4 regions of the Shewanella sp. 433 genome follow, and region 3 is predicted to be linked to each of the others. Evidence: predicted binding sites of a transcription regulator. Region 3 holds the regulator's gene; each other region holds the start of a gene.
What was found. The regulator LexA, encoded in region 3, represses DNA repair genes until DNA is damaged. The targets are predictions, from matches to a motif close to TACTGTATNNNNATACAGTA.
Positions count from the first base shown of each region.

Region 1: dinG (ATP-dependent DNA helicase DinG) is a predicted target of LexA. The motif match lies at 3,681-3,700, and genes of this name have one in related genera.
Region 2: dinB (DNA polymerase IV) is a predicted target of LexA. The motif match lies at 2,310-2,329, and genes of this name have one in related genera.
Region 4: AC5YB1_RS10420 (LexA family protein) is a predicted target of LexA. The motif match lies at 4,413-4,432, and genes of this name have one in related genera.

Region 1 covers NZ_CM181703.1:1,848,721-1,856,661, forward strand. Annotated here, with positions in the region: gene AC5YB1_RS08160 (DUF2057 domain-containing protein) at 1-134, opposite strand, end outside; gene AC5YB1_RS08165 (primosomal replication protein) at 144-806, opposite strand; gene AC5YB1_RS08170 (sulfite exporter TauE/SafE family protein) at 803-1,576, opposite strand; gene dinG (ATP-dependent DNA helicase DinG) at 1,585-3,657, opposite strand; gene AC5YB1_RS08180 (methyl-accepting chemotaxis protein) at 4,084-5,655, shown strand; gene AC5YB1_RS08185 (tetrathionate reductase subunit A) at 6,045-7,941, opposite strand, start outside.
Region 2 covers NZ_CM181703.1:1,446,978-1,454,918, reverse strand. Annotated here, with positions in the region: gene dinB (DNA polymerase IV) at 1,205-2,284, opposite strand; gene bfr (bacterioferritin) at 2,560-3,027, opposite strand; gene bfr (bacterioferritin) at 3,037-3,510, opposite strand; gene nqrM ((Na+)-NQR maturation NqrM) at 3,827-4,048, opposite strand; gene AC5YB1_RS06535 (FAD:protein FMN transferase) at 4,155-5,171, opposite strand; gene nqrF (NADH:ubiquinone reductase (Na(+)-transporting) subunit F) at 5,291-6,538, opposite strand; gene nqrE (NADH:ubiquinone reductase (Na(+)-transporting) subunit E) at 6,586-7,194, opposite strand; gene AC5YB1_RS06520 (NADH:ubiquinone reductase (Na(+)-transporting) subunit D) at 7,200-7,832, opposite strand; gene AC5YB1_RS06515 (Na(+)-translocating NADH-quinone reductase subunit C) at 7,832-7,941, opposite strand, start outside.
Region 3 covers NZ_CM181703.1:184,862-192,802, reverse strand. Annotated here, with positions in the region: gene ctaD (cytochrome c oxidase subunit I) at 1-190, opposite strand, end outside; partial or broken gene coxB (cytochrome c oxidase subunit II) at 209-1,321, opposite strand; gene AC5YB1_RS00940 (cell division inhibitor SulA) at 1,719-2,228, opposite strand; gene lexA (transcriptional repressor LexA) at 2,225-2,842, opposite strand; gene yrfG (GMP/IMP nucleotidase) at 3,192-3,863, opposite strand; gene nudE (ADP compounds hydrolase NudE) at 3,960-4,505, shown strand; gene cysQ (3'(2'),5'-bisphosphate nucleotidase CysQ) at 4,556-5,368, shown strand; gene AC5YB1_RS00915 (GNAT family N-acetyltransferase) at 5,361-5,816, shown strand; gene AC5YB1_RS00910 (MFS transporter) at 5,922-7,772, shown strand; gene mnmH (tRNA 2-selenouridine(34) synthase MnmH) at 7,933-7,941, opposite strand, start outside.
Region 4 covers NZ_CM181703.1:2,358,138-2,366,078, forward strand. Annotated here, with positions in the region: gene AC5YB1_RS10405 (M1 family metallopeptidase) at 1-511, shown strand, start outside; gene AC5YB1_RS10410 (manganese-dependent inorganic pyrophosphatase) at 737-1,657, shown strand; gene AC5YB1_RS10415 (Lon protease family protein) at 1,753-4,155, opposite strand; gene AC5YB1_RS10420 (LexA family protein) at 4,453-4,860, shown strand; gene AC5YB1_RS10425 (Y-family DNA polymerase) at 4,873-6,144, shown strand.

The DNA of each region.
Region 1 (7,941 bases), 1.7 Mb from region 3:
AACAAGCTGCTTTCTACTTTTTGACCATTAAGGGCTAAGTATTCAAATGCCATGGGAATGGTGAGATTGGCAGCCATTGCCGATGAGGCACCAAGCAAAGCGATTAAAGCGGTGATTGGCATTACTGATTTCATTGTTGCTCCTTAACGATTATGACTTTTATATGGGCGTTCAAACGCCTGAATGCGGTCTTCAATATAGCTAATAGCTTGTCGGCACTTACCTAAGCGACGGTGAACTAAAAGTATCTCATTTTGCAGTGCAATTTTGTCAGCACTATGACAGTTTTCAAGTTTTGATTGTAAATCTGCAATCTTTTGCTCAAATGTTTGAACCCAGTTCAGATGTTTGTTTAATTCATCATATAGCTGGTGGCTATTATGCATTACGCCAGAAGCGATCCAACTAAAACCACTATCGGCGTGCGACTGCTGGCGACGTTGTTTGGCATTCGCAATACGTGATGATTTTTGTTGCTCAGCCGATTTCACATCTAATGTGGTGGTGTTCAGCGCGCGTCGCAGTGCGGTAAATCTATCTTGGATCCCTTCACAGCTTAACGCTATGGTCGATGTCGAGATATTCCCCTTTAGTAGTTTTTCGAGCTGCGCTATTTTATTGCTAATTTGGCTGATACACGGGGCAAGCTGGGCACCGGATTGGTTAAATAAGCCATGATTAAAACGTTCGGTATCATGCAGTAGCTTACGTTGCCCTTTTGCCAGCTGGCTATCATGTTGCAGCACTTCTTGTTCTAATTGCTTAAGTTGGACTCGTAAACGATAAATTAGTTCTGAGGTGTTCATGCCCATGCGCTCCACGCCAAATTGATGGCAATCAAAATAACCACGGTGATAAATAGCGGACGGATAAATGGTACGCCAAATTTGATTGCGGTGCGAGCGCCAACAAACGAACCTAACATCATGCATAAGCCCATAGATAAGCCGATAACAATATTGACTTGTCCCAAGGCTAAAAAGACCGTTAAAGAGGTTAGGTTACTGATAAAAGTCATGGCTCGTGCTAATCCACAACTGTTAAGTACTGGTAATTGGTATTGCGAAATACTGCTGATGGTCCAAAACGCGCCGACAGCGGGGCCAGCAAAACCATCATAAAAGCCCAATGGCAACCCTTGGCGCCATTGCTTAAAGGCCGAGGGTGCGCGAGTTGGTGGTAAGTGGCTGTTGCCCCCCATCACACTGGGTTTTACTAGGGTATAAATGGCAATGATGATGATAATGAGCGGCAGTAATTTTTCGAGCCATTGATTATCAATGAGATAGACTACGAAGGTGCCGATAACGGCGCCAATGAAGGTGGCTATTGCGGCATGGTACCAAAAGCGTGGCTCAAAAAAATGTTTGCGGTAATAGGTGAATGCCGCCATGGATGAACCAAAGCTGGCGGCCAATTTATTGGTTCCCAGCGCCGCGTGTGGCGGTATGCCTATGGTTAATAATGCAGGTATTGATAGCAAGCCTCCGCCGCCTGCGACAGCGTCAATAAAGCCGGCAATAAAACCTGTGGCGGCTAAAATAATCCAAACGCTGGGGTCTAAAAGTAACTCCAATGTGGTTCCTACTCTATGACTTGGCGAAACGGAGGTAAGGCATCAAGCAGCGACTTTCCATAACGTTTCGTGACTAAGCGACGATCTAAGATAGTGATACGGCCATAATCTTCTTCCTTACGCAGTAATCTACCACAACTTTGGATCAATTTACGTGATGCGTCAGGTATGGTCAGTTGTAAAAACGGATTACCGCCCTTTATCTTGATATATTCTGCATGGGCTTGCTCCACAGGGGAGGTCGGCACTGCAAAGGGTAATTTGGTGATAATCAAATTGGTGAGATAATCTCCTGGCAGATCGAGCCCTTCAGAGAAGCTGCCCGTGCCGAAAATAATACTTACCTCGCCAGCATCACAGCGCTGTTTATGTTGTGTCAGCAGTTGTTGACGCGAGTCTTCCCCCTGGATCAATAATGGGCTGTCAATCTTGGGGCGGACAATATCGGCCACTTTCTCCATCTGCCAGTATGAGGCAAACAGCACTAAGGTGGCGGTTTCACCTTCGATAAGGGTCAATATCTGCTCGGCAAGCTCATCGGTATAACGGTCGTCCGTCGGTTCGGTGCGCATTTTTGGCAGGTATAAGGTCGCATTTTGCTCAAAATCAAATGGGCTATCCATGGCCAGATAACGACTACCATCGTTTATCGACAGGCCCACCTGATGGGTAAAATGATTAAAATTATTCAATGCGCGTAAAGTGGCGCTACACAGCACCACACCAGCGGCTTTTTCCCATAATAAGGATTCGAGCATAAAGCCCACTTCAATCGGTGAGACGTTACACAAGTAGTCGTGTTGTTTACCCGGAAGTTGCTCTATCCATCTGGCCATCGGTGCCCCTTTAGGGCTGTCGGTCTTGGCCATCATCTTCCACAATTTTTGCAGATTTTCTAAACGCTGCAGCATAAAGCCAGTTTCGCTCAGCAGTTGCTCGGCTTGATGCTTGGGCAGCTCACCATCTTTTATGGCTTCGTTAAGCAAGGTCAACATCTTATTGAACTGCTTGAGGGCGTTATTAGCGGCACTGGCTAAGTTTTCTGCTTGGATAACTAAAGCTTGCGGCAGCTTGCCATGTTCAAAACGGATGCGGTTTTCAGGGTTATCAAATGCAGCGCCTTGGCCGTCGCAATACTGCGCTACGGCGTTGAGCAACCCGGTTAATTCGTTAATGTGGTCTAACATCGCCTGAGCAGGGGCAATAATATGATTACTCTTAAGCTGATTTTGCAGTTTAGCTGTGGTTTTGCCGATCTTTTCTAACCAATCCACCGCGCCTCTAAGGGTCGCCTGCGCGCTGGAAAAGTCTCTGGCGACAACGGGGAGGTGATGGGCCTCGTCAATCACATAGTAGAGATCTTCAGGATCGGGCAAGATCACCCCGCCGCCTAGTTCCAAGTCGGCAAAAAGCAGACTGTGGTTAGCGATTAACACATCCCAGTTATCAATATCTTCACGGGCCTTATGAAATGGGCAGTGACGATGACTGGCTAGTTGCCGATGACAGCTGTGTTTGTCGCAGGCGATTTGGCTCCAAAGATGATCGGGCAATTGTTGCGTTAGGGTATCGCGCTCGCCATTCCAACGACCTTCATGGAAATCTTTTAACAAACTTTGTAATAGGGCTATCTGGCTGTTATCGGGTTTAGTTTGCCACATGGCCATCTGGGTGCCGTCATCACTGCCAATGAGCATTTCAAGTTTGGCTAAGCAGATATAGCGTTGACGCCCCTTAACCAGACCAAAGGTAAAGTCGAGTCCAGATTGCCGTAAAAAGAAGGGTAAATCTTTATTGAGTAACTGCTCTTGCAGCGCCACCGTGGCGGTGGCGATACAGACTTTTTTCTTGCTGGCTAAGGCTAATGGAATGGTGCCTAGAATATAAGCCAACGACTTACCAATACCCGTGCCAGCTTCGACGACAATGATGCGCCTATGTTTGTCATATTCACCTGCTAATGTTTTTGAGATCTCTGCCACAATGTAGTTTTGCTCGCGCCGAGAGCGAAAGTTGGGCAAGGCGGCCGCAATGTCTTTATAGATGGTGCGGATCTGAGTTTTAACAGTGGCAGATAACATGAAGGCACATAGCAGAGAAATACAGCTGTACATAATAACAGTAAAACAGCACAAGCGGAATATGAATAAGTTCTGAAACAGTCGATACAAGCATAAGCGACTAGCGATGTTAACAATATGGATTTGACCAGTTGTCAGCTGTGCGCTTGGCAACATAAATGAGCTGATGAGTGAGCAAGCTCATATTGTGTCGTTCACCTCATTTATTTGGATAACGAAATTAATACTATAGTTGTTGGTCCTGTATCGTTTGAATAATGAAATTGATACCATAGTTGCTGATCCTGTATCGATTACAACTGCGTTTCCATTCAAAACGCTAGCAACTGTGATCGGCAGCGAACTCTTTTACGTACAGGGCCTGCCAGTCATAGTGCACTGCGCCGCACACAAACCAACCACAGCTCGGAAATAAGTCACCATAATATGGTAAATAAACATACTAACGCAGAACGTGAAATCGAATTTGAACTCGATGCTAATCTCATTTCAACCACAGATCCCTCCAGTATAGTCACCTATGCTAATGCCGGTTTTTGTGATATTGCCGGTTATCAAGCCGATGAATTAATTGGTAAACCACATAATATTGTGCGCCATGCCGATATGCCTAAGCCCGCCTTTAAGCAGTTATGGCAAACGGTGCAATCTGGCCGCAGTTGGATGGGACTGGTGAAGAACGCCCGTAAAGGAGGCGGATTTTATTGGGTATCAGCCTTTATCACCCCCATCACCGATGCTAAGGGCAAAATTATTGAATATCAGTCTGTGCGCACTAAGCCTAACCGAGAATGGGTTAAGCGTGCAGAGGCGCTCTATAGCGAAATGAGCCAAAAAGAGACGCCATCTAAGCTATCAAGGCCACGCTTTAGTTATCGTTGGGCGCGTTATCTTGCTGCGTTAACAGCGCTTGCCAGCACCCTAGCTATGATGAGCGGCGCATCGGTACACTTAGGTGGTACGGTATCGATATTGGCGATGGCCGGGCTGTTACTCAATGAGTTTTTTCATCAACGACGTTTAGGGCAGGTGGCAACACTTGCGACGCAAGCATATGATAACCCGTTGATGGAGCTCGTCTATACCGGGCGTTATGATGAATATTCCATGATAGAGCTCGCGCTGCAAAAGCGTAAAGCCGAGGTGCGTGCGATTGTTGCCAGAGCCAGCGAAACCGCAGAGGGGATCCACGTTAGTGCTGAGCACGAGTTAGTTAATCAGCAAGAGATTAAGCATAACTTGAATAAGCAAGGTGCCGATACCGACTCTGTAGCGACAGCGGTAACCGAAATGTCCAGCTCAATTCGCGATGTGGCTGATAATGCGATGGCGGCATCACAATTAGTGGAGCAAGTGAATCAGCTTGCTGATGACGGACTCAATAATGTGCAAACCACGATAGACTCGGTGGCAGAACTGCACTCAGAATTAGCGCGTGCAAACGGCATAATTAACGATCTATCGGTGAGTAGCCAAGAGATTGAAAAGATCCTCGAAGTCATCGGCACCATAGCCGATCAGACCAATCTGCTGGCACTCAATGCGGCGATTGAAGCGGCTCGAGCAGGAGAGAGTGGCCGTGGATTTGCGGTGGTAGCCGATGAGGTTAGAGCGTTAGCTTCAAAAACCCAAGCTTCCACCGAAGAAATTCGCTCCATGATTGCTCACCTGCAAGATACCGCTGGCCAAGCCGTGATAGCGACGCAACAAGGCAGCCATTTATCGGATGTGTGTCGAGACAATGCTGTTCGTACCGGCGATGTGCTGAAACATGCCAATAGTATGTTGAGTGAGGTGGCCAGCGCGAGTCATCAAATCGCTGCCGCGGTGCATCAGCAGGCGAGTGTGACTGAAGATATTAATAGCAACATCATCTCCATTCAGCAGTTGTCATTGGCCAATATTGAGCGCAGCGATCACTCGGTAAATCGTGGCTCTGAGTTGGTGAGTCAGCTCAGCGATCTACAACGTTTGATGCAGCAATTTCAAAAGCGATAACGCGATTGATTAATTACAATCGCTTATCTTCATTATCGCCACTTCTCTTTATCAGAGTCTCTTAAATTGCAGGCCTGGTGGATTGAGGCCCGTGAGCTGAAGTTTACATGAGTGCCACCATACGCCGCTGATACAGCGGCGTTTTTATCTCTATAGCGACTGGCAATAAAACCGTATCTATCGGTTATCGCCATGGTTCTGCTTCAAGCGCTTAATGCAGTACGGCTAATGTCACCTAGCTAATTCCACGAGATTAATTCTATTTGGCTAATGTTCCATCACGAGGGGATTGCTGGCTTGGCATCGACTAAATAGCATCAGTCAAAGGCATAAAAAAACGCCGTCATGTTGATCAGACGGCGTTGGTTGGGATCAATCCAGCGGCGTGCTTACACCTTATAAATCTTAGCGGGTATGGCTTGGCGAACGGCGGCGCCAACCACCCAGTCGAGCATCACGCCCTGGCCTTCACGAGTCGGGTCGATAAGGCCGATATCGTTAATATTGACTCCATCTCTGGATTTCATTTTAACGGGTTGCTGTTTATCACCAATCCAATGAGCCCGCTCACCTAGCTCGGTATGGCCAAACCCATGCTCAAAACCTAAAGTCCCGGGCATTATCCCCTCAACGACCATTGCTAAGGCTTGGGTTTTAGCGCTTGGGGTTTCAATCACAAACAGATCGCCTGTGCTTATTGCCGCATTTTCAGCATCAATGGGGTGAATATATACAGGGTTAACCCCTTTAATCGAGGCAAGGCGCGGTGACAAATTAGACACCGAGCTATGGATGTTTGACTTGAAGTTGGTCAAGCTAAACGGCCACTGTGTTTTAGGGTATTGCTGCTCAAATGGTGTGCCGTCAGCCAAGCGCTGCGGTGACCAAGTAGGACAACCTAGGTAGCGCTCGCCGGTCATGGTGTTGATTGACGTACCGACGGTTTCATTCCAAATGGCCAGTGGCTTAGCCCAGCGATGCTTCATTCTATCTTGCTGGTAAGCTTGGCTGGCGTCTTCAAAACGACCGCCACGGGCAAAGATGTAACCTACCTTTCGCATCTCTTCACCTGTTAGAGTGCGGGTCATCGCCGGCATGAGTCGCTCAAGCCCTGACCAGGCAATGTCTTCGGCTTCGACGCTCGGGACGCCGCCTTTGGCATAGGCAAGGTTTGCCGCTGCGCGCAGGTAAAAATCTTCAGCGCTATGAATGGGATGCCAGTTACCTTGGCTGTCCTGTATGGCATTGTCGCCAAAACCGCCTAGCTCCATACGCTTAGCTACATCTATGATGAAGTTTTCAAAGTTAATCGCTCGACCATCGGCCGTTTTTTCTGTGCGCGGTTCAACGATGGGCCAGCGTGCGGTGACCGCTTTGGTCGGCACGCCGTGCCAAGGGGTAGACATGCCCCAGCTTTCATAGGTCACAGTGTCGGGCACAATATAATCAGACAGTGCGGTAGTCTCATTGATAAAGGCATCGATAGAGATAATCAGGCCTAATTGCTGTGGATCTTTCAGCTTATCGCCCAGCAGGGTATTTAGCCCGGGGACCCCATAAAGTGGGTTAGCCATGTGGTTAATCCAGGCTTTGGCTTTATAAGGGTAACCGTCGATAGCCGCCGATAAGTGCTCGGTGAGCAGCGGGGCTGAGATCGGGTACCAAGGTGCGCGAGTAGGATAAGGTGATTCTCCTGCGGCGACGCGGCGTTTATATTCGCTGGTTTTTTGGTAGGGGAATTTACTGCGAGATAAGAAAACTCCTTTAGGCTTAGTCTTGCCGTTAAATTGGGTGAAATCGTAACGTGGGCCTGCGGCCGATGTGGGGTAGCCGCCAGCTTTAGCCATGGCACCACCTTTCATATTGATATTACCAATCAGCGCGTTAAGCATTAAAATAGTAAAAGAGTTATAAAAGCCATTGGTGTGCATATTGCCGCCATGGGTATCGACTACCGCTTTGGTACCGTGGCTGGTGAACTCACGTGCTAAGGCTTCGATTTGCGCTACAGCGATGCCACACTGTTGGCTATAAAACGCTAAATCATGCTTAAAGGCTTCCTCTTTCAAGCGTTGCAATGAGGATTTCACTCGTATGTTTTTGCCAAGGCTAATGACTTGCCTATCGACAAACAGTTGCGCGGCATCGTCTTGGGTGTTGACGTTGAGTTGCTCTGAGGCCGCATTAACCACCACAAAAGGATCGCTGTCAGATAACGGCTCGCCGCTGTAGCTCAGGCCGATATCGGAGGCGCGCAGGAAGCGACCATTATCGGCATGACTCTCG
Region 2 (7,941 bases), 1.3 Mb from region 3:
ACTACAAGACAAGTTACTAGGGCCTTATCTTTTGCTTTCCGCATTAGTTAATATAAGGTAAACACAGAAACACAAAGTTCGAATGAGTAATTGTTCTAAATGATAAAGCGGCAAAAGTACGTTAGCCTTTTACTCGCTACTCGTATCAAATGAAGTCCAATCGAAGAGGCGTTAGGTAGAGGTGTAAGCGCGGTTTTGGCCTTCGAAATCATGGATGATTTCGCAGAGCCCACACGGACGTGCTTGAACAACGTCCATGCCTAAAAGCCAGTTCGGCATCCATGCCTCTCGTTCGTAAGCACGAAGCTATGCTTCACTCACCGAGCCAAAAGAGCGCTTGCACATTCCTCGCCGGACAGGCGATTAGTAACAGCGAAGGTGTGACCTTCAAAGACTTTCAATAAATGAGAGTGTAGCCCAACGCTACTAAGCCAAAAAATGTCAAACCTTCATTCGAAGGTAACAAACTTTGGGGCAAAAGCACGTTAGCTTTTTACTCATTATTCGTATCAAATGAAGTCCAATCGAAGAAGCGTTAGAGATAGGTGTAGGTGCGGTTTTGGCCCTTGGCGGCATGGATGCCGCCGTGGAGCGTATAGGGATATATTCACAGCGAGCCAAAAGAGCGCTTGCACATAACGCCTGCGGCAGGCTATTAATTGCCATTAAGGTGCGTTTTCATAGCACATCAATAAATGAAAATTCAGCATAACGCTGCTCAATTAAACTTAAAAAAATGCCATGCCGTCATTCCAAGACCACCAAACTTTGGGGCAAAACTGAGTTAGCTTTCTACTCGCCACTCACACCAAATGCAGTCAAATCGAAGAGATGAAATAACCCTGTGTAGATACAGCTGCGGACGTTGATGGCAGGGATACCATCGTCGAGCCTCCACGGATGGCTCACAACGATATCCCTATCTAAAAGCCAGTTCGACAAAATATATCCATATACAAAAGCCAGTTCGACATCCTTGTCTCTCGTTCACGAGTATATGGCTGTCGCCAAGCTCACCGTGTAGCAGAAGTGTTTACACATAAGGTCGTTCTGTCACATCCATGTGATCACGACATTTGCGCATCCATGCACTGCACCCGCCGGACAGGCGATTGACCACAGTGAAGGTACGCCTTCAAATACTCTAAACCAATACCAACTAAACCAAACGAAAAAATGACAAACCTTCATTTGAAGGTTAACCCTAAAACCCGAGATCCATCTGTGCAGCATTAAATTCATCTTCACTGTCAGCGCTGACAGCAGCACTCTCTAACCCTACCGACACACCGAGCAAGCGGATGCCGCGTCCCTCTTGGCGTGCTAACGCTTGCGATAACAGGTCATAAAACAATTTCACCGACACCTGATCGCTGCGATGCTCTATCGTGGTCTGTTTAAAATCATCAAATTTAAGTTTAACCACTTGCTTATGAATACGCCGCGCCGACGCGCTGCGACTAATGCGTGCCCCTAACTCTTGGATAAGTTGCGGCATAACCGATTCACACTGCTCCAAGGTATAGATATCCTTGGCCAGCGTTGTTTCGACTCCCACCGACTTGCGTTCGCGGTGAGGTGAAATACTGCGATTATCGATCCCTTGTGCCCGCTCGGCTAAGACACCACCAAACTTACCGAAACGCTCGATTAACGCCGTTTTAGAACACTGCTGCACATCCAAACAGGTGTTCAATCCCATCTGCGCTAACTTGGCGGCAGTGACTTTTCCCACTCCGGGGATCTTTATCAGGGGTAAGGTTTTAACAAATTCGGTTATGGCATCCGGGGTGATCACATATTGGCCATTGGGTTTATTGAGATCGGAGGCAATTTTGGCTAAAAACTTAACTGGGGCTATCCCAGCCGATGCAGTGAGACCTGTAAGGTCAAATATCTCTTGCCTAATCGCTTCTGCAATTAAGGTCGCAGAGCCTTTATGGGCATCGCAATCGGTGACATCGAGGTAGGCTTCATCGAGCGATAAGGGTTCGACTAATTCGGTATAGCGATTAAAGACGCTGCGGATCTGAGTGGAGACCGCTTTATACACATCCATTCGACCCGGCACCAAAATTAAATCGGGACACAACTTTAAGGCATAGGCTGAGGCCATAGCCGAGCGTACACCAAATTGCCGAGCCTGATAATTACAGGTACTGATCACCCCGCGGCGATCGCTGCGCCCGCCCACGGCTATCGGCTTGTCTCTTAACTCGGGAAAATCTCGCATTTCAACTGCCGCATAAAAGCAGTCCATGTCCACATGAATAATCTTTCTCAATGGGCATTACCTCCACCCGCAAGAATACTGTATATTTAAACAGTGCACAAACACTTATCCATGCCAACTCACCTAAACCTGCCACAGCAGTAGGCTTAAAGGCCCTACCGCCTTAAGCGTAAACAAAAAACCACAGCATTATGCTGTGGCTTAGATCTAACGTTTTAGCTATCAGCTACTTTTATCCGCCATGATTAGAACAACCAGAGTGAACTTGGAGCAATTCAAATAACCGCGACTTGCACTACCTTAGTTGCAGCCCACAGCTTATAACCTTACATCTTAGACTGCAGGTAATTTTGCAGCCCAATTTTATCGATGAGACCCAGTTGTTTCTCTAACCAATACATGTGATCTGACTCGGTTTCCTCAAGTAATACCTCGAGCAATTCGCGTGAGACATAATCTTTGTGGGCTTCACATAAGGCGATGGCTTTGCGCAGGTTATCGGCAACTTGATACTCATAGTTAAGATCATTTTGCAGCATCTCTTGCGGATCTTTACCTATGTGCAGTGCTTCGCGGCTGGCTACATCGGGTGTGCCCTCGAGAAACAGTATGCGCTCAACCAACTTTTTGGCATGTTCACGTTCATCATCTGACTCATGGGAAATGCGCTCATGAAGCTCGGTTAAGCCCCAATCATCGTACATCAGCCCGTGAACAAAATATTGATCCATCGCCGACAATTCGCCAGTAAGTAATTGATTAAGTGTATTAATAATGTCTTGATTTCCTTTCATCCTAAACTCCTACTCTGACTCTATCTGCGCTTGTAAATAGTTCTGGATCCCTGTCATCTTAATCAAGTCTTGCTGCGCTTCAATCCAATCGAGGTAGGTCTCTTCATCTTCAAGTAGATCTTCTAGGATTTCACGGCTGACATAATCTTGCTCAGACTCACAAAGGCTGATCACGTTACGTAGTTCACTCAATTGTGCTTTAAGCATGGTTTTATCGCATTGCAGCATCTCTTGCGGGTTTTCACCAATATGCAGTTTTTCAAGTTGCTGCAGATTAGGCAGACCTTCGAGAAACAGTACCCGCTCGATCAACTTGTCGGCGTGTTTCATGTCCTGAATCGACTTTTTATAACATTTTTCGTTGAGCTCTTCTAAACCCCAATTTTTGTACATACGCGCATGCAAAAAATATTGGTTAATGGCGGTAAGCTCAAATGTCAAAATCTTATTGAGATGCCGAATGACATTCGGATGACCTTTCATAGCAATTATCCTTATATTCTATGAGAAACGGTAGCAGGCTGACGACGTAAACTAACACCGACATAGCATAAGTCTGATGCGCTTACACAACATTACCCCGTTAGGGAATAACACCCTCAAGCTACTGGATCGTGGCAAGGAATACAATGTTACCCTTAGACTGGGGAGTGAACTTATTAGCCCAAACCTTAACTCTAATAGGATCACAGTATAGTATATGGCACTAATCTTAGGCTGAAAGCCCCGTGAATGAGAGTCATAGAAGGCAATAAAAAAGGCACCGCTATCGGTGCCTTTGTTACATCAAATTGAGGTGTTATATGATGCGGTCTTGATTATATTTGTTGCTGCGTTCTTCTTCAGCCATTTTCGCCTTGCGCTTGTCGCACGGATCATCGCAATCACACGCTTTGTCGATGCCTAAGGCGCCTAATCCACCACAGCTACCGGCAACCGCTTTCTGCTTCACGATATAACCAACCGACATTAATACAAAAAACAGCAGTAATACCACAAAAGCCGCTAAAAAAGTGCCCATCATATACTCCAAATGCACACCGCCTACTGGACAGACAATATGCGTCAATAATCAATTGGGTGAACTGCCAAACAGCGATGATGCCTATGACAGATCTAATATTGTATCACAAGCCAACAAAAGGCTTAAACGCATCGCTGTAATAGACCTTGAAACCGTCAGGCTGCTTTTCTATTAGCATGATGGCAAGATTGTGCTCTTGGGCTAAGGCTAATGAGTCTTCGGTGCCCATCACCATCATGGCCGTCGCGTAGCCGTCGGCTATCATACACTGCTTGTGTAGCACAGTCACAGAAGCGAGACGATGATTGACCGGATAACCAGTTCTTGGGTCGATTATATGGGTGAAGCGTTGACCCTCTTCTTCGTAATAATTACGGTAATCACCTGAGGTTGCCATCGCCATATTACCTGGCGCTATCACCTGCTGCACCTGACGTTCATCGACATCGGGCTGCTCAATGGCAATACGCCATGGACTACCATCGGCTTTGGTGCCGTACAGGCTCACTTCTCCGCCTATCTCCACCAAATAACCTTTAGGTTGATATTTAGCTAAAAGGCTAGCCACTTTATCGACCCCAAACCCCTTAGCAATGGAGGATAAATCGACATACAGGTCAGGATTATCTTTATTGAGTTTCACGCCATCGATGCTTAAATGCTCGATACCCGTTTTAGCTTTGGTCTGCGCTATCAGCTCACTGCTAGGCACTTTGACGGGGCGCTTGTCGGGGCCAAACCCCCACAAGTTCACCAGCGGACCCAGTGTGATATCTAACGCACCATCGGTGCTCTGATATAAGTCGATCCCGGCCTGAATCACATAAGCCGTATCTGGTGAGACCTCGATAGTGCTAGCCAATGCCATCTGATTAAAACGTGACAGTTCGGAGTTACTTCGATAGGTCGACATCTGGTTGTTGACTTTTTCTAGTGCCAGCTCAATTTCGGCCTGCAAAAGCTGCTCATTTGGCACCTGTTCACCACTGACCAACTTGATGTGATAGGTGGTGCCCATGGTTTGGCCTGATAGCGAGATCATGGGAGCCGCTTGGTTACAAGCAGAAACAAAAAAGGCTAGCCCAATTAAGACTAACCTATTGATAAAGGTCTTCAACATATTGACCGTATTCCTTAATAATCAATCAGATTAACAACAATGGATTTCACCACAGCACGCCTAAGCGCCCTGGGTGAAATCACATAATGCTGATTCGATATTATCACAAGAACCTGCGATTAACCGCCGAAGTCATCCAATAAGATGTTTTCATCTTCAACGCCCAAATCTTTTAGCATACCGATAACGGCCGCGTTCATCATTGGAGGACCACACATGTAGTACTCACAATCCTCAGGCGCTTCATGGTCGCGTAGGTAGTTTTCATACAAGACGTTATGAATAAAACCTGTGTAACCATCCCAGTTATCTTCTGGCTGTGGATCTGACAAGGCAACATGCCACACAAAGTTAGGGTTCTCTGCTGCTAGGCCGTCAAAATCTTCAACATAGAACATTTCACGCTTAGAACGTGCACCGTACCAGAAGCTGATCTTACGCTTAGACTTAAGACGCTTGAGCTGGTCAAAGATGTGTGAACGCATTGGGGCCATACCTGCACCACCACCGATAAAGACCATCTCTGCATCGGTATCTTTAGCGAAGAACTCACCAAATGGACCAGAAATAGTTACCTTATCGCCCGCTTTCAGGCTCCAGATGTACGACGACATCTTACCGCAAGGCAAGCTCAAGTTACGTGGAGGCGGCGTAGCAATACGCACGTTCAACATGATGATACCTTCCTCTTCAGGATAGTTCGCCATGGAGTACGCACGAATGGTTTCTTCGTCCACTTTTGATTCAAGATTAAAGAAGCCAAAATGTTCCCAATCACCACGATATTCTGCTGGTACATCAAAATCAGCATATTTTACATGGTGAGCAGGCGCTTCAATCTGAATATAACCACCAGCGCGGAAAGGCACTGATTCGCCATCAGGAATTTGCAGCTTAAGCTCTTTAATGAAGGTCGCTTTGTTATCGTTAGAGATAACTTCACAATCCCACTTCTTAATACCGAAGATCTCTTCTTCTAGTTCGATCTCCATATCGGCTTTCACGTTTACCTGACACGATAAACGGCAACCGTTACGGGCATCGCCTTTAGAGATATGGTCGCGCTCTGTTGGCAGAATATCGCCACCACCCGACTTAACGATCACTTTACACTGACCACAAGAGCCACCGCCACCACAAGCCGATGAAACGAAGATACCGTTTTCAGCGAGTGCGCCAAGTAGTTTGCCACCAGCACTGGTTTTAATTGCTTTGCCAGCATCATCATTGATGCCAATTGTGATATCACCACTTGGGACTAATTTTGATTTGGCAAATAAAATAACCAATACCAACACTAGTACAATGGCAGTAAACATACTCACACCGAGATAGACGTCGATTGGAGTAGATTCAATAATACCCATGAACTTATCCTTTAAGGTTCAAAATCTGAAGCCGTTAAGGTGTCTCTTTACAGAGACACACCTGAGAACGACATAAAACCTAACGCCATTAAACCCGCGGTAGCAAAGGTAATACCTAAACCACGTAGACCATCAGGTACATCAGCATACTTTAACTTCTCGCGAATACCGGCCAGCAACACAAGTGCCAATGCCCAACCGATACCAGAACCGACACCAAACACTAAACTTTCGGTCAAGTTGTAGTCACGCTCAACCATGAAAGATACCGCACCAAAAATCGCACAGTTTACCGTGATCAACGGCAGGAAGATGCCTAACGCGTTGTATAGCGGTGGGAAGTACTTATCCAGTGCCATCTCAAGGATCTGCACTAAGGCGGCGATCACACCGATAAAGGTGATGAACTTCAAGAAGCTCAAATCAGCATCAGGAACACCAGCCCAAGCAAGTGCACCAGGGGCTAAGATCCCTTGATAGATAATTTGGTTAACGGGTACAGAAATCGCCAGTACCACAATAACGGCAACACCTAAGCCCATGGCGGTGGTCACTTTCTTCGATACAGCCAAGAAAGTACACATACCAAGGAAGAAGGATAACGCCATGTTTTCAATGAAAACAGAACGGACTAAAAGACTAATATAATGTTCCATAGCGCTTACCCTTTTGCTTCTACTTGATCAGGCTTCATAGTACGGATAATCCAGATCAGTGCAGCAATCAGGAAGAACGCACTCGGCGGTAGCAACAACAAGCCGTTTGGCTGATACCAACCACCGTCAGAAATCTTACTTAAGATCTCAACGCCAAATAGAGAACCGTTACCAAACAGCTCACGAATGAAGCCGACTGATAACAGGATGGCACCATAGCCTAAACCATTACCGATACCATCCATGAAACTCATCATTGGCGGTGTCTTCATCGCATAGGCTTCAGCGCGGCCCATTACGATACAGTTGGTAATAATCAAACCCACGAATACCGACAGCTGCTTGGCAACGTCATAGGCATAAGCTTGCAAGACTTGGTCTACCACGATAACCAGCGACGCGATAATCGTCATCTGCACGATAATACGCACACTGCTTGGAATGTGGTTACGGATCATCGAGATGAATAAGTTAGACAAGGCCGTTACTGCAGTCAGTGCAATGGTCATCACTAATGCTGTTTCCATCTTACTGGTCACAGCCAAAGCACTACACACACCCAAGATCTGCAACGCAATCGGGTTGTTACTAATAATAGGTCCAGTCAGAACCTGTTTAAGTTCTTTAGCATTAGCCATTAGCTTAGCCCTCCGTTGCGCGCCTTTTCAATAAAGCGAGCATAACCTTCTTCACCCAACCAAAACTCGAGTGAATACTGCACACCATTACTGGTTAGGGTCGCACCCG
Region 3 (7,941 bases):
GGATCACCATGGCCATGGCACCGCCAGTAAGAAACATAATAAAGCTGAACCATAGGTATAAGGTGCCGATATCTTTATGATTAGTGGTAAATAGCCAACGTTTTATGCCGGTTGGGTGAGCTTCGTGGTGTTCGTTAGACTCTTCAATATGAGCGGCATCCATATTGGCTTCGCGCGTTGTTGTATTCATCATGCCTCCCTATTGACCATGTTGACTAACGTCAGCGGCTTGGATGATATCACCGACATCATTGCCCCAAGCGTTACGCTCATATGTCACCACAGCCGCTATCTCCTGTGGTGTTAGCTGTCCAGCGAAGGCTTGCATTGCGGTGCCCGCCTTACCATTAACCACAATATCGATATGTGCTGTGACTGGGCCGGTGGCAATGGCGCTGGCTTTTAATCCGGGGAACACTCCTGGAAGTCCCATGCCATTTGGCTGGTGGCAGGCGGCGCAGCGTGCCATGTATATCTGCTCACCTTGGGTCATAAGTTCATCCATAGATAAGGTTTGCGATAACGAGGCTTCGGTTGCGGCGGCGGCGATTGTGGCTTGGTTTTTTTGCTCATCGATCCAGAGAGCAAAATCGGCCTCAGACAACACTTCAACCACTATGGGCATAAAGCCATGGTCCTTACCGCATAGTTCAGCACATTGGCCGCGGTACGTGCCGGGTTTATCCACGCGGGTCCAAGCTTCATTGATGAAACCGGGGTTAGCATCTTTTTTTACCGCAAAGGCTGGCACCCACCAAGAATGGATCACATCATCTGACGTCATCAAGAAACGCACTTTTTTATTAACGGGAAGCACTAGAGGTTTGTCGACTTCTAATAGATAGTTTTCGCCCTTCGTTTCACTGCCTTCAATTTGTGCTCTTGGGGTAGCGAGTAAACTGTAGTATTCGATATCGTGATCAAAATAACTGTAATGCCATTTCCACTGAGAACCTGTAACCTTGATGGTGATATCCGCATCGCTAGGGTCTTCCATGGCGATAAGAGTTTTAGTGGCAGGGATCGCCATCAGGATCAAGATGACAAAAGGGACGATAGTCCAAGCGATTTCGACTTTAGTGCTTTCATGAAAATTGGCAGCCACCGCACCTTTGGAGCGACGATGGTTAATGATGGAATAGATCATCACCCCAAACACTATGATGCCGATAGCGCAACAGATATAAAGAATGGTCATGTGAAGGCTAAAAACCTTGCCACTGATCTCAGTTACCCCTAGTGTCATATTAAGGGGCATATCGGCTGCGAATATGGGTGGGGCTAGTAATAACCCGAGCAAGCTATACCACAGATGCTTCACTAGACTTCTCCTCTGTCAATTGCGAAGGCAACTACAAAGAAAAGTTACACAGTATGTCTCGGCTCTATGCAAACTTTTCAGTTCCCAAAAAAGCAACGATGACTTCACAGTGCGCTGGTGGTATTGCTGTTGTTATTGCTGGTGGTTACCACGCTTGCACTTACGGCTGACTATATCAGGCTAATTTCCGCTTTATTGGACGCAGTGAGAGATCTACACTCGTTGGCCAATGAAACAGACCACTAAATTGTTCGGATATAACAAATAATCGTTGATATCTATTACTAACTTAATCGCTGTTTAAATATTGATCAAGATCACTTTTTTTTAATTTTTTTAAAACAGCAACAAAAAAGCCCCTCGCGGGGCTTAAGTATGGAAAGTTTGAACTGTAATGCTAGTGCAGTGAACTAAATAATGATGCTTGTTGATAGCCCAGATCTTGCTCTGTCAGGGCTGTTACAGGTAAGTGACTATTATCATCTTCAATCACAACACCTAGAGCCTGGGTACTTTTGGCGACCAATTGTAAGCGGCGGCAATCGCGAGCATCGAGTGCTTGGGTCCAACTGATCACCGCACTGGATGTACCACTAGTAAGCGCTTTTTCCATCGCCCACAGTGCTTCAACTTCATCTTTGGTGTGCACTAATAAGATTCTATCCATGCGTACCCCCGCATCGGCGAGCATCTGCTTATAGCCAATATTCGGTGGGCTAATCAGTACGACCCACTGGCCTTGTTGGCTTAATCTTGCTAATTGCGGTGTTAGCGCTTGCAACTCATGCTTACCTTGGGTACGACTCGATAATGTCGCAATGGTACTGTGCTGAGTTGGTTTGTGTTGCTTATTCATATCGACCCAAAGGCCGGGATGTCGCGGGGCATTACCCATTAGATTATTCATTGCCAATCTCCGTTGCGGATAACACCTACGGCCAGCCCTTCGATGCTAAGGCTTTGGGTAGATAGGTCGACGACTATCGGTGAATATTCTTCATTTTCGGCGTGAAGATATACAGTATTACCTTTCTTTTCAAAGCGCTTTACTGTGACATCATCTTCGACGCGAGCTACGACAACCTGCCCATTACTGGCTTGCTCCACCTTATGCACCGCAAGTAGATCGCCTTCGAGAATACCAATATTTTTCATGCTATCGCCGCGGACTCTTAAGAGAAAATCAGCGCTTGGGCGAAACATCGCTGGGTCAACTTTGTAGTGTTGCTCAACATGTTCTTGGGCCAAAATGGGTTCACCGGCAGCGACTTGTCCAATCAGTGGTAAACCAAGATCTTCGCTATCATCTTCTTGAGTTAGCTTAATACCTCGCGAGGTCCCAGGCATTATTTCGATGCAGCCTTTTTTGGCTAAGGCTTTTAAGTGCTCTTCGGCCGCATTGGCGCTTTTAAAGCCTAGGCGACGAGCAATTTCAGCTCGGGTAGGCGGCATGCCTGTATCGGCAATATTGCGTTTAATTAATTCTAATATTTCAGCTTGTCTAGGGGTTAATGGTCTCATTACAGATCCTGTCTTTCCATACAGTAACTGTTAGTATATACAGTATTTAAAGTAGCGCAAGGATTAAGCATATTTTTGTCGGCAATGTGGTGGGATTTGCTTAAAACTGAAAATAAGGTCGCAGATTTATTTTTATTGCAATCTGACTTTTTTAATTTAAATCAATGTTATGAATTTAATTTTACGGAAAGGATTCATTGAGTGTCGCTGAGTGGCGCGATTGCTCTCTTATCTGTTGAGACGATTTCAGTGCCAAGTTCGGGCGGTGAAACAAATAAGCAGGCTATAGGGTTTGGTTGCACCATGCACCTGCATTTATCCTTATCTTATGTCATTGAGCGAGGAGCTATTATGGCTTACTGGCGATAAGATCATCTAACTGGTGGTGGTAATCATGGATTGCGGGAAAGTCGGTAAATATTTTATGGGGCTTTTTACTATCAGGATTGCTTATGCCAAGCAAATACCCAACTCCAGCTTGTTTGGCGGCATGTAAGATAGCTTCGCTGTCATCGATAAATAAACACCGACTGGGTTGCAATTGATATTGGTTAAATAAGCTAGACCAAAATTGAGGGTGCTCTTTAGCAAAACCTGTTTCATGGCTGGAGATCATATGGTCTAACCCTTGCGCGAGCTCTGTGTGTTCTAGTTTGAGAGCTAGGCTTTGAGGATGGGCATTGGTCACTAATATTCTGGTTTTATGCTTTTGAGTCAATGCGCGTAGAAATGGCATGCTGTCTTGGCGTAACTGTATCCTGTCGGCCAATGTGCGTTGCAGCTGCACAATATCCAGTTGCAGTTGTTGCTGCCAGTAGTCGAGGCAATACCAATCCAAGGTGCCAACCACTTGGTCGTAGGCTTGTTCTACCAAGACATTAGCTTCATTTAGAGAGATGTTTCTGCTGTGACTTAAGGTTTGCGGCACTAGCTTGAGCCAAAAATGGCTATCAAAGTGTAAATCTAGCAGTGTGCCATCCATATCAAGCAGTACAGTATCGATTTTATCCCAAGGAAACATAAGGTCAGTAAAAAAATTCTATCGTGAGAGTTGTGGATTAGGCCCATCATAGTAAGATTGAACTGTGATGCAAACGTCATTTTATCAGGGACATTCATGTCGGACCAAAAGCCACAGATATTACATACACAAGTTGTTGCCCAGAGTCGGTTATTTCAAATTGAACAAGTGCACCTGAAATTTTCTAATCAGGTCGAGCGCCAGTATGAACGTATGAAAGGTAATAATCGTGGTGCCGTAATGGTGGTCCCTGTGTTGGGTGAGCAACTGCTGCTGGGCAGAGAGTACGCCGCAGGAACCCACAGCTATGAACTGGGCTTTCCCAAAGGGCTGGTTGATCCGGGAGAGACGCCTGAGCAAGCCGCTAATCGGGAGCTGCAGGAGGAGATAGGCTTTGGGGCTAAAAAATTAACCCATTTGATGGAGTTAAGTCTGGCGCCCAGCTATTTTGTCAGCAAGATGCAGATCTATATTGCAGAAGATCTGTATGAGAGTCGCCTTGAAGGCGATGAGCCCGAGCCAATAGAGGTTGTTTCTTGGCCGCTTGCACAGTGGTCAGGGCTATTGGCATTGGAAGACTTCTCAGAGTCTAGAAGTGTGAGTGCCTTGTTTTTAGCCCAGAAGCATTTAAAACTAAAATAGTTATTTCAATTCGGATATATGCATTACCTGTCTAGGTTGTTGGAGTTGTGATGAAGCCAGAAGAGTGTGTGGAACAGGTGATCGCCATCGCCGTTGAAGCGGGAATGGCCATCAAAGATATTTACCTTGAAGGTAGCTTTGATAAAGAAATTAAGGCGGATAATACCCCTGTGACGTCTGCCGATCTCGCTGCGCACCAAATTATCACCGCTGCGCTGACTCAGCTGACTCCTGATATTCCTGTGTTATCTGAAGAAGATGCCGACATCCCGTTATCCGATCGCGTCGATTGGCCCAGGTATTGGCTGGTCGATCCGTTAGATGGCACCGGAGAGTTTATTGCTGGCAGCGGCGACTTTTCGGTGATCATCGCGTTAGTTGAGCATAATCGCCCCATTATGGGGATTGTTTATGTGCCCATGACCGAGGTGATTTATTATGCCATCGCGGGACTGGGGGCTTATAAGCGCTCAAGTAAAGGCGAGCAGCGTATTGCCAGTCGTCAATTGACACTCGATGATTCGCGCTCATTGCGCTTGGCGGTCAGTCGTCGCCAAGATCCGCAGTCGGTATTAAAGCTACTGAACCAGCCTAAACATTGTGAGCTCGTGGTGCTCGGCGGGGCAGCGCTTAAAAGTTGCTTGGTCGCCGAAGGGCGCGCCGATTGTTATGTACGCATTGGCCCTACTGGCGAGTGGGATACCGGCGCGGCACAAATTATTGTCGAAGAGGCGGGCGGGCAGATCATGGATCTTGAACTGCAGCCGCTCAGTTATAACGAACGTGAATCGCTCGAAAACCCTAATTTTATCGTGGTCGGTTCGACCCATTTACCTTGGGATGAGTTGTTAGTCAGTGAATAAGCCCGTTGATATTACCCTGCGTGCGGCGCAAAAGGGCGAACTGGCCGGCGTTTATCGGCTTGAACAGCGTGTGTTTGGCGAACATTGTTATCCGGATTTCTTTTTTCGTCAGAGTTTCGATTGTTGGCCAAGTGGTTTGCGTGTTGCAATAGATCACAATAATCGTCTTCTTGGCTATCTCCTAATGGTGCCAAGTGAGCTGCGGCATATAGGTTGGATATTATCTGTCGCCGTGGAGACACACGCCCAAGGCCGAGGTATCGGCAAACGTTTTATAATCGATGCACTTAATCACTTGGCGCCGTCGGTCACTCAGGTAATGCTCACTGTGGACCCAGCTAATCCAGCGCGTCATTTATACCTAGCATTGGGGTTTGTCGAGTTGCAAACAGAAGCTGACTATTTTGGCCCAGATGCATCACGGGTGGTGATGTGTCTGATGCGCTAAGCCTTGTCTATTGTGCACGGCCACAGCTTGGCAATGGCTTATATAACCCTCTACTGCCGTCTAAATGGTTAGGCTAACCTAAGGTCGCGGCAAGCTGGAGCAAATATGCTGTTAACAAAACGATTTTTGCCCTATTTTGTCACCCAATGTTTAGGCGCATTAAACGATAATATTTATAAAAATGTTTTACTCTTGATGGTGGCTTATAGCCAGATCAATGAGTTGCCAATCAGTATTAATTTATTTGTTAATTTGGCCGCAGGCCTGTTTATTTTACCCTTCTTTCTTTTTTCCGCTCATGCCGGGATGCTCGCTGACAATATGGACAAGGCGAAGCTTATCCGCAGACTCAAACAACTCGAAGTGGTTATCATGTCGTGCGCTGCGATGGCGATGTTGTCTCAAAGCTACATGGTGATGTTACTGCTGTTATTTTTAACCGGCTGTCAGTCGGCCTATTTCGGGCCGGTAAAATATTCACTCTTACCGCAAGTATTGGCCGAAGAAGAGTTAGTTACGGGGAATGCTTGGGTCGAAATGGGCACATTTTTAGCTATTTTAAGTGGCACATTGAGCGCCGGGCTGTTGATGACGAGTGCGCATGGGATTGTCGCCAGTGCCTTGATTGTCTTTGTACTTTCCCTGTGTGGTTATTTGGCCAGTCGTGCCATTCCGGCTTTGCCTTTACAGCATGACGCAACCCCAATTCGTTTTGCTCCTTTATCTGGCACGTGGCACGCCATTACCAAGGTGAGAAAGACGTCAAGCATCTGGGTGGCGATCATCGCCATTAGCTGGTTTTGGTTTCTCGGTGCCACTTACCTAACGCAATTTGCTTATTTTGCTAAGTTACATCTGTCGTCTGATGCTAGCGTAGTGTCGCTATTATTAGCGCTATTTTCGGTGGGTATCACGGTGGGCTCCTTTTTGTGTGAACGCTTATCCTATGGTCATGTTGAGTTAGGTGTCGTGGCTTTAGGCATGGCGGGGTTGACCCTGTTTGGCCTCGATTTAGTCTGGGCTATTCCACCAGCGCCGTTAGATCCCTCGTGGGTTTATAGTGTGGGAGACTTTATCGCCACAACAGCGCATTATCGACTGATGTTTGACTTGTTGATGGTGGGGGTCAGTGGGGGCTTGTTTATCGTCCCGTTGTACGCTTTTATCCAGTCGCGTGCTGCGCCGGGGGAATGCGCACAGGCGATTGCTGCTAATAATATTGTTAATGCGCTATTTATGGTGTGCTCGGCGTTATTGGCCATGTTACTGCTGGCGGGATTTGGGTGGAGTATCCCTGAGTTATTTACCTTACTGGCGGTTCTTAATCTGGTGGTCGCTGCCTATGTTTATGGACAAGCGCCAGAGTTTCGCTGGCGCTTTATCAGTTATCTCTTTCGTCATGTGCGTTACCGCTTCTGTGTTGAAGGGCGTGAAAAACTGCCCAAACAGGGGGCAGTGCTGCTGGTATGTCCTCATATCAACCAGTTCGATGCTTTGTGCGTGATGGGCGTATCGAGTCGTCCGGTGCGCTTTGTTATGCCATCCTCTATCATAGCGAGCTCTGTTAAGCCGACTGGAGCGATCCCTGTGGCTATGGGTGAGATAAGCGGCGCAAGCAATAATGAAGCATTAACCATGATTGAGCAGGCGTTAGCCAATGGCGAGTTACTGTGCCTGTTAAGCGATAATTTAACCGCGAGTGATGCCATGACGGCGAGTTATCAGGCTCAATTTAACGCCTTGATGGCAAGTTTCGCAGTGCACCATCCCGTAAAGGTGATACCGCTTGCAATGAGAGGATTAGCAGATCCGAGTGAGAGTCAAGCAAACACACTTCAACCGCGGCGGGTTTGGCCAAAGGTGTCGCTGATTGTCGGTGATGCCATGGCGGTATCTCAGGTGAGCGCCGCGTCACTGCAACAGCAAATCACCCGCTTGATGACTGCCGCATCATAAAATCAAGACCCCGGCTTAAAACCGAAAACTCATTATCTACATTTTGGAGCTTAGCTTTGGGGGTGAAATAATCCTAAATAGCTAAGCTATCTCGGATTATTCCATCGTTTTACTCGAATTCAGGTGAGTGATTCAGTCACGTTTAATGGCGATCATGTCATTAAGTGAT
Region 4 (7,941 bases), 1.9 Mb from region 3:
CTTGATTGGTACTTATCTGCAGATAGCCGCGTTTAATGGCGACGACACCTTGCTTGAGCAGATGCAGCGTCAGTTTGAAACCACTAAAGATGCTCAACAACGCACCCATCTGTTGTATGCCTTAGGTTATGCGCCTGCGGGTAAGTTGCAGCAACAGATATTAGCTTACAGTCTGAGCGAGGCGATAACCGCGCCGGATCTGAGTTATCTTTATGCGGGGCAGCTGTATCGTGATGATCGCAAACAAGCTTTTCGTGATTGGGCTTATGCGCATTATGATGCGATTGCCAGTAAATTACCGCCGTTTGCACTACCTCGTTTACCAGGCTACCTTGCCAGCGGTTGTGAGCTGGCGCCACTTGAGCGGGCTGAGGTGTTTTTCACCCCAAAAGTTGAACACGTCGCCGGTTATGGCCGCAGTTTAGCTAAACTCAATGAGCAGGTTACTAACTGTGTGATGTTAAAACAGCGCGAGCAGGCCAGTGTGGTGAGTTTTCTTCAGCAGCAATAGCCTCTCAGTTGATTAAACATCATAATAAAGCCCGCATTGGCGGGCTTTTATGTGTTAGGTGACGTTTAAATAAGCGTTTATCGGCTAAGCTAGGCTCAGCGGCTGAGTACACTATTTGAATGACCAATAATGTTAATGCCAATTCCACTATTTTATCGCGTTAAGCTACTGTAAATTGATGTCGACTTTGATAAAATGCCGAAAAATTTTCATCGAGAGTTAATTATGCCAATGTACGTTGTGGGACATAAGATCCCGGATTCAGATTCTATTTGCGGCGCAATTGCGCTGGCTTACCTCAAAAATCAGATAGGCGAAGCGGCCATTGCAGCTCGTCTTGGTGAACTTTCACCAGAAACAGCCTTTATTTTAGAGCGTTTTGGTTTTGACGCGCCAGAGTTTAAAGAAAGTTATGCTGGCGAAGAAGTGTATATTGTTGACCACTCTGAATTAACCCAAGCGCCTGACGATATTGACCAAGCCACTATTGTGGGTATTGTCGACCATCACAAGCTGGGTGACTTAACCACATCGACTCCGCTTGAGTGCTGGATCCGCCCAGTGGGTTGCAGCAACACAGTGATCAAGATGATGTACGATTTCTATGGTGTTGAAATTCCTAAAGATATCGCTGGCATCATGCTATGTGCCATTTTAAGTGACACTGTGATCTTTAAATCTCCGACGTGCACCACTGCCGACATAAAATGTGTTGAAGCGCTAGCTGAAATTGCCGGTGTTGAAGATTACAAAGCCTTAGGCATGGAGATGTTTAAGGTGAAGTCTGCGGTCGAAGGCACGCCAGTACGCGATCTGGTGATGCGCGACTTTAAAGACTTCAACATGAATGGCAAACTCATCGGTATTGGTCAGCTTGAAGTGATCGATTTGTCAGTATTTGACGACATCAAAGCCGATCTTGAAGCCGATATCGCCGCCTTAAAAGCGGAAGGTAACCGTCACAGTGTGCTGTTGTTGCTCACCGATATCATGAAAGAAGGGTCTGAAATGTTGGTGGTGTCTGATGACAGCGAACTCACCACCCGCGCCTATGGCAAAGCGACCGAAAATGGCCGCGTTTGGCTTGATGGTGTGTTGAGCCGTAAAAAGCAGGTAGTTCCGCCATTACAAGATGCGCTAGCATAAAGCCACTCCCTTATATTGATAGCTTGTATTGATAGTCAGTTGTAAAAAAGCCGGCAGTTGCCGGCTTTTTTGTCGCGCGTGTTAAGGCCTATGGCTTAGTCGGCTTTTTTGGCTTGTTGCTTCGCATGCTGTCGTAATTTTTGCAGGCGTTTATCCGCTATACCTAACACTGTCTGCGGCGGATAATCTTCAAACTCAAAGTCCCGCTCGCCGCAAGCTATGCCTGTGAGTAATTCAATGGCTTCTGAAACATGATTAATCGCCCAAATGGAGAAACGGCCTTGCTTAACCGCAGCGACGATGTCATCGCGTAACATTAAATTTTGTACGTTGGCCTGTGGAATAATCACCCCTTGGCTATCGCTGCGTCCTTTTATGGTACAAACATCAAAGAAGCCTTCGATTTTTTCATTAACGCCACCGATAGGCTGAGCATGGCCAAATTGATTCATCGAGCCTGTTATCGCAATATCTTGTCTTAATGGCAGGGCCGAAAACGCCGATAAAATAGCACATAACTCGGCCATCGATGCGCTGTCGCCATCGACGCCACCGTAATTTTGCTCGAAGGTGAGGTGAGTCGACAGGGGGATTTTATCGGTTTGGCCAAACAAGGTTGCCAAGTATGCGGTTAAGATCATCACCCCTTTTGAGTGAATACTGCCACCAAGATCCACCTTGCGTTCAATATCAAATACCGCACCTTCACCATAAGCTGTGGTGGCCGTTATACGATTAGGCACCCCAAATTGATGATCCGAGGTGGCAATAACCGATAACGCATTTATCTGACCGACAACCTTATTAGCCGTGTCGATTAGAGTGGTGCCATCGACAAAACTTTGCATCACATTATCTTTTAAACGGCACACTCTAAGCTCATGATTATAAAGAGCTTGCTCTACATGGCTCACCCTTATCATATTAGCGTTGCTGGATTTTGCCACGTAATTAGCTTCACGTAATAGGTTAGCAATGTCGGCTGAATGTAGGGATAATTTATACTTTGAGTCGGCCTGACGCGCACTAAACTCAATAACCCGTTTTATAGCCCCTCGATCGCAATGCAGCATCTTATTACCACTGACAATACTGGAGATAAATTGGGCGTAAAGCGCCTCAGATTGTGCGGTGCGAGGCATTTCGTCTTCAAAATCGGCGGTCACTCTAAATAGCTCTTTAAACTCAGGATCGTAATGTTGTAATAACTGGTAGGTTTGATAATCGCCAAAGAGGATAATTTTGACATTAAGCGGCACTGGCTCGGGATCCAGCGAAATGGTCCCCGACAAGGTTACCTCTCGTTCGAGCGAGCTTAAGCTTAACTGGCGTGACCGCAGTGCGCGCTTTAATCCATCCCACACATAGGGCTGCTCTAATACCTTGATGGCATCGATCATCAACACCCCGCCATTGGCGCGATGTAGACTGCCTGGGCGGATCAAAGAGAAATCAGAAAAAATAGTGCCTTTAAAGGTCGCATTTTCGATGTAACCAAAAATATTATGATAATTAGGGCTCTCTTCCACCACGATAGGCATGGTTTTATCGGCTTGATTAACCAATACATTCACTTGATATCGGCGGGGCATTTTTTTCTGCATCGACGCATAAGCAAGCGCAACCTGTTCTTCATTTTGCTCTAAGAAAATATCCAGATTATCGATAATATCCTTATGCATATCATGCAGGTGGGTTTTAATCACGGGATAGTCAGCATAGCTTAGCTTTAACGGGTCCATTAAATGCACTAAGACATCTTGGGCCACTTGTTCGTCATGCTTTTGTTGTTGATCGCTATAACGCTCTTCCCAAGCAGTAAATTTACGCACCACTTCACGCAGTTTTGATTCTATTTCACTGATGTTATTTTCAAGCGTCTGTTGCTGTTTATGACTTAATGCCGCAAATGTGGCTTCAGAGTGGGGCTCATCACCATTCATGGCGAGTAATTCATAGCCGCCCTGAGCGGTAATACTTAGGCTGATGTGTTTAGCCGCGGCCTCTTTAGTGATCTTATTTAATGCCGCTTCTTGTTTACTGGCAAGCTGTGCTTTTAATTTGTCTGCCCGGGTATAGTAAATCTCGTTATCGAATGCCAAGGGTAGGGCTTTGACAAGCCGTTTCATCAACTCTTCAATATCTTTTTTAAATTGGGCGCCTTTACCCTGAGGCAGTTGCAGCACCTTGGGTGTGCGAGCGTCAGCAAAATTAACCACATAACACCAGTCATAAAGCGGATGATGCAAACCAGGATCATAGCGGTCTAAATAGCGCATTACCATCGTCCGCTTACCCAAACCATTACGGCCGATGGCGTAAATATTGTAGCCTTTGTCCTGCATCGACATGGCAAACTCAACGGCACTTTGGGCCCGCTCTTGGCCAACGATTTTATCTAACGGGTTAAGGCTTTTAGTCGATTTTACTTTGGCATCTAAACTGCTTAGCAGGGATGGTAGGTAAAGTTTGGCACTGGTAAGAGGGGAGATTGGCATACGCTAACTATCTCATATGAAAATATTAACTTCAGTGTAAACAGCGGTCACACAAATGACAGCAGTCATTTACTCAATTAAGGCCATATTATTAACAAATTGGTTTGTTTGATTATTTTTCATACTAAAAATAGTGTCATCTTCACGCCACACACAACTCATGCATAACTTATTAGCCTGCTGAATGACATTACTCGTTGTCAAACCTAACCCCCGCTGATAAATAAACTTGCGCCTTTGTACCTGGCTGCTAAAATGACTGTGTTTATATACAGCGTATTTTATTGGGTCTTATCTATGCGCGTTATTCCTTTTCCAGCCAGTGCTGGTATTACTGGATTCGAAAGCCCTGCGGCTGAGTATTGCCAATTAGGCTTAAGTTTAGATGAACTACTGGTAGTACATCCCAACGCGACTTTCATCGGGTTGGCACAGGGGGATTCAATGCAAGGCGTCGGCATTTTTGATGGTGATGTGATTATTGTTGACCGCCATGAATGCGCCCGCAGTGGCGATGTCATAGTGGCCAACTTTAATGGTGAGTTTGTCTGTAAAATCATCGACACCCAGCGACGTTTATTACTGTCATCTAACCAACACTATCAACCTCTTAGCATTCACGACCACGATATTTTTAATATCGAAGGCGTTGTCACTCGATCGATTCGCTGTCACCGTCAAAGCCCACTACTGGTGGATCATTAAGGTGGTGTTTTTATGTTTGCCTTAATCGATGCCAACGCATTTTATTGCAGTGCCGAGCAAGTTTTTCGTCCCGATTGGCGCGGTAAACCTATCGTCGTATTAAGTAATAACGATGGGTGTATTGTTGCCGCAAATCGACAGGCACAAGAAGCCGGCATTCAAAAATTTGTGCCTTATTTTAAAGTGAAATCCTTGTGTGATCAGCGTGGGGTCATTGCCTGCTCGTCCAACTATGAGTTGTATGCTGATTTATCCAATAAAATGATGAATATCATTGGCCGTTTTGCTCCTGAGCAGCATGTGTATTCGATTGATGAATCATTTCTCTCCTTTAAAAAGAGTTATCCGGCAATTCCATGCCTACGAACCCAAGGCCAACTCATCCGCCGTACCGTTTGGAAAGAAACCCGTTTACCGGTTTGTGTTGGTATGGGCGAAACCATGACATTGGCGAAAATCGCTAATCATGCCGCAAAGAAAATTGAAGGCTATCAAGGAGTTTGTGTTATCGATAGCGAGCAGGAACGGGTGGCCATTTTAACGCAATTGGCAGTGAGTGATGTATGGGGAATTGGACGGCGGCTAAGTAAACGGCTGCAATTAATGAAAATAACCACCGCATACGAACTTGCCACTATGCCACCAGGTGCCGCCCGTAAACAATTTGGTATCGAGGTTGAGCGCACCGTGCGAGAACTCAACGGCCAGGTATGTAAAGTGTGGGATAAGGCGCGAGCCGATAAGCAGCAGATCTTCTCCACCAGAAGTATGGGGCAACGCATTTGCGATAAGCCATCGTTATTACAAGCCTTAAGTAAACATGTTGCCATTGCTGCAGCAAAAGCGCGTAAGCAAGGCTTATGTTGTCAAACCATGCTGCTATTTGCTTATAACTCTCCCTATGACGACCAACCCACAGGATTTAAAACCACTGGCTTTAAAACCTTAGTCGAGTTGCCTTGTGCCACCAATTGCAGCGTTGAGCTAACCAAAGCCATGACCCAAGCGGCACATAAGTTATTTAGGGAAGGGGTGCGGTATTACAAAATTGGCATAGGGTTGCTTGATTTAACCAGTGACAAATACTGTCAGCTCGATTTATTTACTGTCTCAAAAGCCAATTTACCCCTCATGCAAACCTTAGATGGTATTAATCAACGTTATGGAACCGATGCAGTATTTCTTGCCGCTCAAGGTATTCAACCCAAATGGATAATGCGCCGTGACTTACTCACACCACAATACACCACCAAATGGCACTCAGTACCGCAGATAAAATGTTGATATATTCTAGCAATATGACTACGGACATCCGTAGTGTCGAAATATATATCCAACCATTGAGTATCCAGTCGATAGTTTAAATTTCCCCGTCAATAACTTTGGCAGCCTTGAGTTTAAATGTTTTGGACTAATTATCAGAAAATTGTCACAGCAGACGAACCATCTAGACATCGTTAAGGCATGACAAGCAATGCCGACGAGCGCAGGAGAAATGACGCGCCAATGCCGATAAGTATCATTAGTGGCACTTCTATATCCTCACACACATAGCTGCGCACAATGTATATTATGTTAAATGAGGTGTGCGGATGTGGAAAGCTTCACTCAATTTCAGACTCCTCTCATTCCAATTAAGGTGATTAATTACCAATGCCTTGAATCATGGGTCGATAGCTAGCGCTTTTATGTACATCAACATCGTCCAGACATAATTATCGTAGCGTCCTATAACGTCCTAGAATGAAACTGCTTTTTATCGCTTTAGACTGTCAAGCAACGTAACATTGAGTATTGAGTATTGAGCGTTTAGATAGACCCATTTAGATAGATCAATGCTACTGATAATCGTCTGGTACCATGAATCATTAACTGAATCACTGCTCGGTAGTTATCCGCTGAGGTCACATTTGTTGAATACCGCAGACTAGTTATGAACGTATGCAATGCCTAAAGCACCTCTAATCAATTTCGTTTAACAGCATTTGTTGCCCTCAACACTGTAGTGAACGTTAATCGGTTGGCACTCAACTGAGTGCCAGGACACATTTTCAACGCGTCGCTACGTGAAATCTAGCCTAGGTAGACCCGCATTGATTTGTTTTATGCGCGTAGCGCCGCCTGAATTTTAAGCTATTAAACCTTTTTATACCGATATAGCTAGTCAATGACGTTAACACTCACAGTGTTGAGCGATTAATGAGAGTTATCGTTTGACTATGACACGCAAATAAGCTGAGTTTAGAAAGCATTAAAATAAGCCATAAATAAGCTTACCTTACGATTTAAAGTGTGACCGTTGAATCAATTACAAGGTTTCACTGATGTAGTGATAACCACTATTTCATACTTTTCAGGTTGATGCCTTACAAGCTAACATTAAAGATGATCGGTAATGTATTTTATTAATGATGACACTAATGTTAATAATTAAAGCCTACAAAATAGGTTGAGAAAGTCACGGAATAACGGAATAATAGTTGTGAACACAACCCCTTTTCACATTGACCTTTAATGCCGATAAGTATCATTATCGGCATTAAAATATTGGTTAAATATGGTGTAAACTTTTCTTATAATAAGCATCAAGTTCAGATGCATAGCAGATTCAAGTAAATGAATTAAAGGTGATGAACAGTACAGAAAATGTTTACCGCTATGAGTTTAAGCAGATTTGTTTTATTAATTTTTATTGAATCAACATTTTTAGCCGTAATGAGAAGGTTTACGTATAAACAATATGTAACTCTACAAGAATATTTGCGTGGATGTCATTTAAGTGGGTAATACCCTGCCCGCTCAAATAGTTATTCATTACTCTGTGTGGAACAATAAGATCCTCAAACTGAATCGAAAAAGTAAGGTCATGTTTATTTTATAAGTTTGAATAACCTTCGTTGTAACCTCTGACTAATAAGGCATACAAGCGTATAATTAGACTGCCCTAGCCCTCAAAAAAGCTCTCGCAATATACTCTAATTACGACTCAGAATATCTGTGCGATATCAACCATGCAGTCAGGTACAAATGACTTAGAACCATAGATGAAACGGCTGACTGCCTGACTTTGCCGCCTAAACC